Regions from separate parts of the Paenibacillus sp. FSL L8-0708 genome, predicted to be linked through region 2. Evidence: a T-box and tRNA genes for the amino acid it is inferred to sense, from the RefSeq annotation. Region 2 holds a T-box; the other holds one or more tRNA genes.
The links. The T-box of region 2 lies ahead of NYE58_RS29445 (arginine--tRNA ligase). A T-box ahead of a tRNA ligase gene usually reads a tRNA of that ligase, here a tRNA-Arg.
Positions count from the first base shown of each region.

Region 1: it encodes a tRNA-Arg, which carries the amino acid that the T-box ahead of NYE58_RS29445 (arginine--tRNA ligase) is inferred to sense. The anticodon was not compared.

Region 1 covers NZ_JBBPBC010000001.1:181,680-187,952, reverse strand. The annotation lists gene gap (type I glyceraldehyde-3-phosphate dehydrogenase) at 41-1,051, opposite strand; gene NYE58_RS00920 (sugar-binding transcriptional regulator) at 1,165-2,217, opposite strand; tRNA gene NYE58_RS00915 (tRNA-Arg) at 2,486-2,560, shown strand; gene clpP (ATP-dependent Clp endopeptidase proteolytic subunit ClpP) at 2,754-3,350, shown strand; gene NYE58_RS00905 (GDSL-type esterase/lipase family protein) at 3,440-4,078, opposite strand; gene NYE58_RS00900 (PdaC/SigV domain-containing protein) at 4,190-5,293, opposite strand; gene NYE58_RS00895 (SIMPL domain-containing protein) at 5,419-6,174, opposite strand.
Region 2 covers NZ_JBBPBC010000001.1:6,247,949-6,254,221, reverse strand. The annotation lists gene NYE58_RS29450 (GH36-type glycosyl hydrolase domain-containing protein) at 1-1,391, shown strand, start outside; gene NYE58_RS29445 (arginine--tRNA ligase) at 1,451-3,316, opposite strand; T-box leader at 3,357-3,575, opposite strand; gene NYE58_RS29440 (hypothetical protein) at 3,825-4,184, shown strand; gene NYE58_RS29435 (collagen-like protein) at 4,230-6,273, shown strand, end outside.

The DNA.
Region 1 (6,273 bases), 6.1 Mb from region 2:
TTCTGTTTCCGCTCTATAGATGTTGCTTATATCAAGTCAATTACTTAGCGATTTTAGCGAATTTCTCCAAAGTACGAACCAATTGTGCAGTGTAGGACATTTCATTGTCATACCAAGCAACAGTTTTAACCAGTTGTTTGTCGCCAACAGTCAATACTTTAGTTTGTGTAGCATCGAACAGGGATCCGAAAGTCATACCTTTGATGTCGGAAGATACGATTTCATCTTCAGTGTAACCATAAGTGTCTGGATCGGAAGCTGCTTTCATTGCTGCGTTGATTTCTTCAACAGTAACGCTCTTATCAAGAACAGTTACAAGTTCAGTCAGGGAACCAGTTGCAACTGGAACACGTTGAGCTGCACCATCCAATTTACCTTTAAGTTCTGGAATAACCAGACCGATTGCTTTAGCAGCACCAGTAGTGTTAGGAATGATGTTCTCAGCTGCTGCACGAGCGCGTCTGAAGTCACCTTTAGCATGTGGAGCATCCAAAGTGTTTTGGTCGCCAGTGTAAGCATGAATTGTAGTCATCAAGCCTTCAACGATACCGAACTTGTCGTTCAGTACTTTTGCCATTGGAGCTAGGCAGTTAGTTGTGCAAGATGCGCCGGAAATAACAGTCTCAGTACCATCAAGAATGTCATCGTTAACGTTGTAAACGACAGTTTTCATGTCGCCAGTAGCTGGAGCGGAGATAACTACTTTCTTAGCTCCACCTTTCAAGTGTTTTTCAGCTGCTTCTTTAGTTGTGAAGAAACCTGTGCACTCAAGTACGATATCAACGCCTAGGTCGCCCCATGGCAATTCTTCAGGGTTGCGGTTAGCAAGAACCTTAACTTCTTTACCATTGACTTTGAAGAAGCCATCATGCACTTCAACATCACCTTGGAATTTACCTTGAGTTGTATCATATTTAAGCAAATGAGCAAGCATCTTAGCGTCAGTCAAGTCGTTGATTGCTACCACTTCGATACCTTCTACATTTTGAATACGGCGGAAAGCAAGGCGTCCAATACGTCCAAAACCGTTAATTCCAACTTTTACACTCATTGAATAGTTCCTCCTAGAATTCGTTTTATTTATTCAAAACAGACGGTGAGGTCTGTCATGACAACAATGTTAAGTATGATGCAAGAAGTATGTTATTGCCTGCAATCTAAAAACTACGAAGATAGCTGTAGTTGATTGTCAATTTCCTTGCCTATTTCTACTGCAGCAGCCTCGTCCGTGACGAGAATATTCTCCTGCCCGAAACGCAGCATGGCATGAATGGCTTTGGCCTTGGGTTTGCCTCCTGCAATACCGATGACTTTCTCTGTCCGAATAATATCTTCTAGACGTAGACCCATCGTAAGCATGGTATGGACAACCTGACCCTCTTCATTGAAATAATAGCCAAAAGATTCGGCCACTGCCCCTTCACCCTGGATTTCCGAGACTGTAGCCTCGTCCAGTTTGCGGCGGCGGGTCATTTCAATGGCATCCCCAATCCCATGTACAATAATACGCGAACTACGGATGGTTTGTACAATCTCTCCAATATTAGAGTCAAGTGCCAGCGATTGGTATGCATCCCCGCTAAGCAAATCAGGGACATGCAACAACCGGTAGTTGGCTCCAACCCGCTTTGCCATGGTTGAGGCAATCGTGTTGGCTTGAATCTCCATACTCTCTCCTAATCCTCCACGCGCCGGAACAAACCAAGCGTTCTTATAGGAAAGGGACAACGGCGGTGCCAGTTGATCAGCCATATCGGCAAGCGTCGATCCACCTGTGACGGCAACTGTATCATCTGCGCGAAGTATACTCAGCAGCGCTTTCGCACCCGCTCGGCCAAGCTCTCGTTTGGTGAACGGCGATGACTCACAATCACCCGGTACTACAATAACTTTATCCAGACCATACGTTGCTCGAATTTTCTCTTCCAGCTCATCCAGACCAAATAGGCTCTTAACAACCGGCTCTAGCAAATCAAGCAGTCTACGTCCAGCAGCGCTAATGCGCATGCCAACACTCTCGATCTCAATAAGCCCTTGCGATTTCAGAAGATCCGTCTCGGCACGCAGTACCCGCTCAGTCATATCTAGCGAAGCGGCTAGCGTTCTGCGCCCAATAATATCGGACAGCATGATCTGATGAAGAATCGTGTACCGTCTCTTAAGGGTTTCCATGAGATCAGGCAGAAGCTGCTTTTGGATATCTAATAAATTACGCATACTTTCACTCCTGCAACTTCGTCTTCCTCTATTCCCTTGTTCATGGTCTCAAAACGTCCCGGGTAAACTTTTTAAGTCCCACCCATATTCTAACCAAATATTGCTCGAAGCGCAAGTCTTCCGAGAGTAGAATTCTCAAGCGCTTGTCTTCTTATACATTAATAAGGTCAGAAAAAGATATAGCGCCAGATGCCTGTCCCTAGAGCGCTTGTCCAGTATTAATATTACATTGCAATTGTGTAAAAATTGTATTATAATCATTTTTGTTGCGCCCGTGGTCCAATGGATATGACGTAGGCCTCCGAAGCCTGAGATCCAAGTTCGATTCTTGGCGGGCGCGCCATTAATTTCATTTTTGCACATAATTTAGTAGTGCCTATACTACTACTTAACCAAAGAGCCGCTTGTCGGCTCTTTTTTTTGAATATAAGTTTGACTTTCTTTGACTTTTTGTTTGAATTTGTTTATCATGTGGGTAATACGGCAAGAGTAAAAATGAATACATTTAAAGAACCAATATCAAGGAGGTTTTCCACGTGAGTTATATTCCTATGGTAGTAGAACAGAGCAACCGCGGCGAGCGCGCTTATGACATCTATTCCCGCCTGCTGAAGGACCGCATCATTTTCCTTGGAACGGAGGTTAATGACGTGGTAGCCAATTCTATCATCGCACAAATGCTGTTCTTAGCTGCCGAAGATCCTGACAAGGACATTCACCTCTACGTGAATAGTCCAGGCGGTTCCATTACTGCAGGTATGGCTATTTTTGATACAATGCAGTACATTAAACCAGACGTTTCCACCATTTGTGTGGGTATGGCAGCTTCCATGGGAGCTTTCCTGCTAAACGCTGGCGCCAAAGGCAAACGCTTCGCACTGCCTAACAGCGAGATTATGATCCACCAGCCTCTGGGTGGTGCTCAAGGTCAAGCAACGGACATTGAAATCCGTGCCCGCCGCATCCTCAAATTGCGCGATAAGCTGAACCGTATTCTAGCAGAACGTACGGGTCAACCTCTAGAACGTATTGAGAAGGATACAGATCGCGACTACTTCATGACTGCTGCAGACGCGGCTGAATACGGTATCGTAGATAAAGTAATCGAGAAGACATTGCCTAGCGGTGTGTAAGCTATAAAGTAAAAATATAAAGAGGCTGTGCTCTATCCGTTATGGTTAGAGCACAGCCTCTTTATATTTTATAGAAGACCTAAATCCAATTAAGCCAGCCCGCCATAACCTAGCGCATCCAGCTTCTCGGCAATTACGCGATAACCCCGGCCATTCGGATGCAAATGATCAATGGATAACAGCCCTCTCTCATTTCCTGCGAACTCACTGTAAATCGAAGCAAATCCACATACTCGGCTGCTGTACTGTGCTGCGTATTGATTAAACTGCCTGACCCACTCTGTCGCACCAACCACCTGAGGATAGGGGTTATATAATCCCACAATTCTAATGATAAAAGGTCTACGCGTCCTCGCCTTCAATTGTATAAGGATATTCATAATTGCAGAGAAATTTTGTTTGCATTCCTGAAGCGATCTGCGCAGTTCTGCGGATAAGTTGCCTTGCTGTCTTGCTGCTGATTTGGCCGCGTGAATCAAATCATTACCACCGATAGACACAGTGATGATATCGGCTACTCGAACGGCCTCACGCATCATGGAATTTCCGCGCAGCCGCTGCTCCAGCTCTGAAGTAGTCATTCCGTTCACGCCTAAATTCGTAGAGGCTACAGTAGTCCGCAGTCTCCCTTCTGCCATTCTACGGTACACCGGTACAAAACCGTTACCTGGCAGAGCACCAAATCCAGTCGTCAAGGAATCGCCAATTGCAGTATATTGGTAGCCCATAGCTCTCCCCCGTTCATAAACTAGTTACTCCCTTTAGCATATGAACAAGAGACAACTCTGGTAAGGGGGAGATGTCTTGTGCCGACATTAGCGGAGACGACGCATTTCCATTTATTTCATGCCAGCAAACGGGCTACTGCCATCCGGCAAAAGCTCTTTGAAACTAAAAGTATACTCAGGGAAGCCTGCAGCATACGCTGTGTACTCATATAATTGGAAGAACAGAACAACCTTGTCGTCCTTCAGATAGAAATATTTCTCCGTATTCAATCCGTTGAATCCTCCCAAATAACTATCCTCTGCCTTCAGCAGCTTGCTCAGCTTTGCATTCAGCTGTTTTTTGTAGTTTGGATTAGCTCCAAACAGGTCGCCCAACAGTAGACGTTTACCATCCTTAAGCGAGAAGGTGAAGGCTTCACGGTTAGTCATTCCATGGGCGCCGCCCGTATCACTATACTGATGCATCACTATGCTGATCACACCATTCTGATTGTAGGTCACTACATAACCTGAATCATAGGTGTATTTGGGCTCTGCTCCATCTCGATCGGAGATATCCTGTTCTGCACCCGCCGCGAATTTCATAACACTTTCCTTCAAAGTATTATTAATAGCTTGTTGCGCACTGGAGTTGCCCAATCCACTGATCTTCGGATAATCAAGCTGAATAAAAGCTTCTGCCCGATCTTTAGCATAAGTTTCCGTGGTTACCGTCAGCGCGTTCTGCGGTCTGTTCACCACATTCAGCCTACTGGCGGCCCGACTCCAATCTACCTTATAACCCATATAATCATTTAACAATCCTGATGGAACATAGAGGCGATTATTAATTAACTTCCCTTCATACTCTCGAATGAAATAGTTGTTCACCCACACAGAAGTACCGTAGCTGGATAACATCAACTTGGCCTTGGCCGATCCTTTTCCAATCATGTACGCATTTTCCTTCTTATCATACACAAGCGGTAATCCCAACACACCTCGCATAAAAGTTAGGGGAATCCAGGCCTGTCCTTCCTTCAAAATACCTTCCTGCAACGAATTTATCCCGTTTGCCTTTAAAACGATACGCGATTCAATAGTTTTATTCTCCGTTTTACTAGCTGCTGCATAACCCGTTTCGCTGGGCAGCAGACCTCCACCAAACAATAAACCTGCTGACATCAGACCTATGCCCCATTTGCGTGCTGATTCTTTTGAAATAATATTCATCATCTTATTTTTCCTCTCCTTTCCAATTTATTAAACAGAATCGTAGAGAACTTACACAAAAAAAGAGGCCCCCCCACTATTACTAGTGGAAGATCACCTCTCCTCTCTGCATTCACCTTGTTCTGATACTATTTCAATTCATACATTACGCTCAGCTGAGTTGTAACTTTAACTACTCCGGGTTGCACGGATGTACTTGCACCAGCATCTGCTGCAGCCATATTCATTTTTAGATTCTGTTCAAAATAAACCGGAGTGATATCGCCATCATTTTGGCTGACCGTGATCACTTGACCCAAGCTGCGTTTAGCTGCCTTAGCAATAGCCCCTGCTTTAACATCTGCATTCGCCATCGCTTTTTCAATCACCTGAGCTTCAAATGCAGAAGTATCTTCCACAGAAAAACGTGCATTTCCGATATTATTCGCCCCTGCCGCAGATGCAGCGTCCAGCAATTCACCAACCTTGGTCAGATCTCTATAAGACACTAACAGCGTATGATTGGCGTTGTACCCCTTCACTTGCTGTCCTTCTTTTTCGCTGTAACTATAATTGGGTTGCACATAAAACTGCGTGCTTTGAATATCTTTATCTGCAATTTTCCAAGTATTCTTCAGTAAAGTCATAATCTTCTGAATTTTAGCGGCATTGGTCTTCTGCGCTTCTTGCGCAGTTGTGGCCGTAGTATCCACACCGATGGACAAGTATACGATATCCGGCTTGAGGGACAATTCGCCTTTACCTACTACACTAACGACATTTTTCTGCACTTCATCTGCGTAAGCCTTTGCAGGACCTTGGAAAACACCACTCATGCTGATCCCTCCAATTAACAAACTCCCTACAATCATCACTGAACCAATTTTCTTCAATAAACCTTTCATATTTGCCAGCCCCTTTCATTTCTTGTGATTTGTTATTATCCTCTAGACGAGTCATTTTGGTAAATGTTGCACGTTCTCCATCTATTTTTTGGTATTAAA
Region 2 (6,273 bases):
TTCGTGAAATTTTGCTGACGCTGTACAGTCATCAATATGAAGATGATGGCAACTGGCCACAGTGGTTCATGTTTGATAAATATACGAAGATACAACAAGAAGAAAGTCATGGAGATATTATTGTATGGCCGCTTAAGGTGCTTGGAGACTACTTGGCAGTAACTCAGGATTACAGCATCTTGGGAGCAACAGTACCGTATACCCGTAAGCACAGCTTTGACTTTACAGAAGAAAAGGCGACGTTGCTGGATCACGCACGGAAGGAAATTGCTTATATTAAGGATCATTTCCTGCATGACACACATCTGTCTTCTTACGGTGATGGAGACTGGGATGATACGCTCCAGCCTGCAAATCCACAGCTGAAGCAGTATATGGTCAGCAGCTGGACAGTGGCACTTACCTATCAGACACTTAATCAGTTCTCAGAGGTGCTTCGTTCAGTTGATCAAGCTGAGGCAGAGGAACTGAAGACGATGGTGGAAGGAATCCGTAAGGATTTCCATACTCATATGCTTCAATCCGAAGTGATTCCTGGCTTCCTGTATATGGAGGACCCTGAGCAGATTAAGCTTATGGTGCACCCAAGTGACACAGAAACAGGTATTCAGTACCGTCTGCTGCCAATGACGCGCAGTATGATCAGTGAGCTGCTTACTCCGGAACAGGCCGAAGCACACTATGATGTCATTCAGGATAAACTATTCTGTCCTGACGGTGTACGTCTGATGAATCGTCCAGCTCAATATGTTGGCGGGGTCAGCACCCATTTCAAACGTGCGGAGCAAGCGGCTAACTTTGGCCGGGAAATTGGACTACAATATGTGCATGCACATATCCGTTATGTAGAGGCTATGGCTAAGCTCGGTAAAACCGATCAGGTCTGGAAGGGTCTGGCAGCGATTAATCCGATCGGAATCCGCGATGTGGTGCCAAACGCTGAACTACGTCAAGCTAACTCCTATTTCAGTAGCTCGGATGGTAAATTTAACACCCGTTATGAGGCACAGGAGAATTTCGATAAACTGCGCAATGGTGACGTAGCTGTTAAAGGTGGCTGGAGAATCTATTCCAGCGGTCCTGGGATCTATATGAACCAGTTAATCTCGAATGCACTGGGGATCCGTACGGAAGGTGGAGACTTAATTGTTGACCCGATTCTGCCGGAATCGCTGGATGGAATGCACTTCAGCTTTGAATATGCAGGCACTAAGGTAGACTTTATCTATCACCTTACAGGTCGTGAGATTAGTCAAATTACTATCAACGGTACGGAAGTGCAAACAGAAGGTACACCTAACCGCTATCGTAGTGGTGGTGTTCGCATCAAACGTGCGGACTTTGATCGTCTCAGCACGGAAGCTGGAAATGTGATAGAGATTTATAAGTAACATTATATATAGAAGGGCAATCTCCGCGTTAAGCGCGGAAATTGCCTTTTTTGTGTTTTTTACATTCGGCTCGGTGTCGGTAACCCAAGCACTTCGAGCACATCTCCCAAGATGTCCTTGAATCTTGAAGTGAGCCAGAGGCGGAATTCGATCGTAGCTGGATCTCCTTTTAGAATCGGACATACAGAATAGAAGTTGTTGAACAGTGTAGCTAAGGTATGTGCGTAAGTGCAGAGCGTATTTGGCGTTAACTCTATACTTGTTGAATGTAATATCTCGGGCCAGAGGCTTAGCTGTCTTAGCAGCGCAAGCTCTGCTTTTTCCAATTCGGAAGGGAACTGAAGCTGTGCGGCAGCTGTAAGGATTGGGATCGTAGCTTTACTCAAAACGCTTGTCGCACGCGCAAAAGTATACATCAGATAAACTCCGGTATTGCCGGATATTTCGGTAGCCTGTTTGAAATCAAACACGATTTCCGTTCCTAAATTAAACCGCAGCAGATAGTAGCGAATCGCAGCAGTGGCAATCAATCGGCTGGAGAGGCCGTCTTTATCGGAACGTGAGTGCTCAATGTTCTGTTCCATAAGCTCCACCAGATCGCTTACCTTAATCCCGATTCCCTGACGTCCGGACATAGCATAAGAAGATTTGCCTTCTGAAATATCTATACCCAGCTCGGCCGCCGAAGCGGGACTAAGAGATACAACACCATAGCTCACATGATGGAGTTTGTCTGCTTGCTCGTTATAACCTAGTGCCCCTAAGGCTTGCTTAACCATCTGTTGTGGATATTCCTGTCTGTAATCGATCACATTGATGACTCTGTCCGCCTGCCCATAAGATTCTTGGGTTCCAGTTAATCCAGTTGTCCATAAACCGGACGAGAATTCGCTATAGGAGAAATCTTTGGTCAAAAGACCAAATTTCCAGAGATGATAGGCAATATCTTTGGCTGTATACGTTAAAATCCCATTCGAACGCACCAGCACCTTATCGAGCTGATGCTCCTCTGAATCCGCTCCAATGTTAGCCTCTGTTCCTTGCTTCAGCACCCAGCAGCCTGCGAGTTTACCTTCAGTCTCTTGTACAAAAACGGCTGTCTGCTTCAGTAGCTCAGCTGCGGCTGCCCAAAATCCCTCTTTTAAAATACTGCTCTCCCATACCAGCAAATCATAATAAATTCCAAAATGTTTCATTTCCTCTACATGCTCTCTAACGATGCGTTCAGCTACAAGGTTGCCCAGCCAGGCTTCGTTACCGCCCCCTAGTTCAAGGGAGTGAAGTATATCTGTGCGCTTGTGTGTCATCTCAGGGTTCAGCGCATATTCTTTGTTCACTTTGGCATAAAGATCCCAGCAAAAATCACCGAAACGTTGGTGTTTCCCTTCTAAAGGTATATTTAATAATCCAACAACTGTATCCGCCAGCTGATTGCCGAGATCATCAATGTAGTTATGGACCTCTACGTTATACCCAGTTCTTTTCATAATTCTGACTAGAGTATCGCCGATACAGGCGTTTCTTAGATGACCTACGTGGGCGGCTTTGTTGGGGTTGATAGAAGTGTGCTCGATGATGACTTTTTCGCCAGTGCTGGCAGGCAGTTCAAAGGAATGTTCAGCCCAGCTTTGCCAATTCATATACAAATTGATAAATCCGGGAGCAGCGACTTCAACTTTTTGTAAAAGACCGGCGAAGCGCCCTTGGAATTGAAGCTCTGCTTTCACTAATTCTGCTATGACCATTGGGGATTTACGTAGAGTTTTGGCTAGCTGCATAGCAATATTGCATGAATAATCACCATGTTCTAGATTTGCTGGCTGTTCGATCAGAATGGCAATGTCCTCTGGATAGTCAGCTCCTAAGGTATTGAATACACGTTGTACACTGTGCTCGATTCCGTCTTTGATGATTTGATTTAACATGGTATACCCTCCTTTGAAAATACAAAAAAGCCCTCGTCTCAAAAGAGACGAGGGCTTTAGCGCTCGCGGTACCACTCTCGTTGCTGAACAAGTTGTTCAGCCACCTTACGGGATAACGGCCTTCAGCCGGGACTTCCTACTAAGGTTCAGAAGTCCATCTCACGGGTGCGCTTCATTAAAGGGATCTGTACCGGCTTACACTCTCCCGGCTCGCTGAGGACTAGATCTCGTTAACTACTCTCCCGCTCATCGATGCTTAATTAATTTTTACCAGTATACCTAATATTTCATAAAAAGCAATAGTGGTTAGCTTCTTAACAATCTTGGTTGCTCTTTGTTGTTAGCTTATCAGTTTAGTAGATTATAAATTTGGAAAAAGAAGGCTGTCTTGTTATAGGACCAGCTGTTCCTTTGCACAACAGTCCACACGCTAACTCAAGCCAAGGAATATTACTATACGGAGCCACTAATCTTTCAAATTGTAGTGGAAGGGAGGAGTGAATAAAACATGGCTATTTTTTCTACTGGACCTATAGATAACAGCCCGATCCTAGGGGTCAGACCGTCGCAACTGGTAACCGTAAAAGTAGTTAATCGGGATTCTCTTAATCCTTATAATCTAGTTATTCAAGGTTTCCTTCTTAACGGATCAAGAACGATGTATGTGAATGAAACAGTAAATCTAGCACCTAATCAAGTTTTAACTAAGAACTATTTTGCCGACTTGGACGCATTTGAATTTGTGTTTACAACAGTAGAAGCGGTTGAAGCAGAGGTTGGGATTTCAGTCTGGGGTAAACAGAACTCAGGGGCATTGGTAGATCCTCATCGCATAGTTGCGTGGGAGAAGCAGGCAGTATTAATTTAATAATTATTTTTGTGACACAGTTAACGTTAAAGGAGTGATGAGAAATTGAGTTATTTATCTACCGGACCGATAGACAATAGTATGGTAGGGGGTGTAAGACCTACTCAGCATGTTACTGTCAAAATTGATAACCGAAGTGACATTGATTCATCAATGGCTCTTGTTCAAGGATACTATATGGATGGGACAAGAACTTTATATGTCAGCGAGCTGATAAATGTAGCACCTAATGAAGTTATAACACGTGATTATTATGCCGATTTTGATGCGTTTGAATTTATTTTTACAACTACAAGTCTGGTAGATGATCCGATTCAAATCTCAGTATGGGGAAAAAATAGCGTTGGCCAGATTGTGACTGCCCATCGACTTGTACATGCAGAATTGCTTGGTGTAACGCAAGGGATAACTGGCGCGACCGGGGCGACTGGTGCAACGGGAGCGGATGGAGCAACAGGAGCAACGGGAGCAGACGGAGCAACGGGTGCTATCGGAGCAGGAGAGACTGGGGCGACAGGTGCAACAGGGGCAGATGGAGTGACTGGTGCAACCGGGGCGACGGGAGCGGATGGAGCCACTGGAGCGACCGGAGCAGGAGAGACTGGGGCAACAGGTGCCGATGGAGCTACAGGTGCAACTGGTGCAACCGGAGCGGATGGAGTAACTGGAGCGACCGGAGCAGGAGAGACTGGAGCTACAGGAGCAGACGGAGTAACTGGGGCGACTGGTGCAACGGGAGCAGACGGAGCAACGGGTGCAACAGGAGCGACCGGAGCAGGAGAGACTGGAGCTACAGGAGCCGATGGAGCAACTGGCGCGACTGGTGCAACTGGAGCGGATGGAGCGACTGGAGCAGGAGAGACTGGGGCAACAGGAGCAGATGGAGCTACAGGTGCAACAGGAGCAACGGGAGCAGACGGAGCAACGGGAGCGACTGGAGCAGGAGAGACTGGGGCAACAGGAGCAGATGGAGCTACAGGTGCAACAGGAGCAACGGGAGCCGATGGAGCAACGGGTGCCACAGGAGCGACCGGAGCAGGAGAGACAGGGGCGACAGGAGCAGACGGAGTAACTGGGGCGACTGGAGCAACGGGGGCCGATGGAGCAACGGGTGCCACAGGAGCGACCGGAGCAGGAGAGACTGGGGCAACAGGAGCAGATGGAGTGACTGGTGCGACTGGTGCAACGGGAGCGGATGGAGCAACAGGAGCGGATGGAGCAACGGGTGCTACCGGAGCGACCGGAGCAGGAGAGACTGGTGCAACTGGAGCGACCGGAGCAACGGGTGAAACAGGAGTAACCGGAGCGACTGGCGTAGCAGGAGCAACGGGAGCAACAGGAGTAGCTGGTGTAACCGGAGCAACGGGTGAAGCTGGTGTAACGGGAGCAACAGGAGTAGCTGGTGTAACCGGAGCAACGGGTGAAGCTGGTGTAACGGGAGCAACAGGAGTAGCTGGAGCAACGGGAGCAACAGGAGCAACAGGAGCAACAGGAGCAACAGGAGTAGCTGGTGTAACCGGAGCAACGGGTGAAACAGGAGTAACCGGAGCGACTGGAGTAGCAGGAGCAACTGGAGCAACAGGAGTAGCTGGTGTAACCGGAGCAACGGGTGAAACAGGAGTGACCGGAGCGACTGGAGTAGCAGGAGCAACGGGAGCAACAGGAGCAACAGGAGCAACAGGAGCAACAGGAGTAGCTGGTGTAACAGGAGCAACGGGTGAAACAGGAGTAACCGGAGCGACTGGAGTAGCAGGAGCAACAGGAGCAACAGGAGTAGCTGGAGTGACCGGAGCGACTGGAGTAGCAGGAGCAACAGGAGCAACAGGAGTAGCTGGTGTAACCGGAGCTACCGGAGTAACTGGAGTAACTGGAGTAACTGGAGCTACAGGTCCGAACATTCAACAAGAAGGGTTTTCTGCTTTCAAACCCTCATTGGCAATTTCCACATCTACACAATTAACTGGCTGGACTGTGACAACACCTTTTTATGATAGCCCGTCTTTCGACGAAGTTGGGGGAAATTATACCATTCCGACAACTGGTAGATATTCGATTGAAGCGACTATCAATTATTCCACAACTGCCTCAC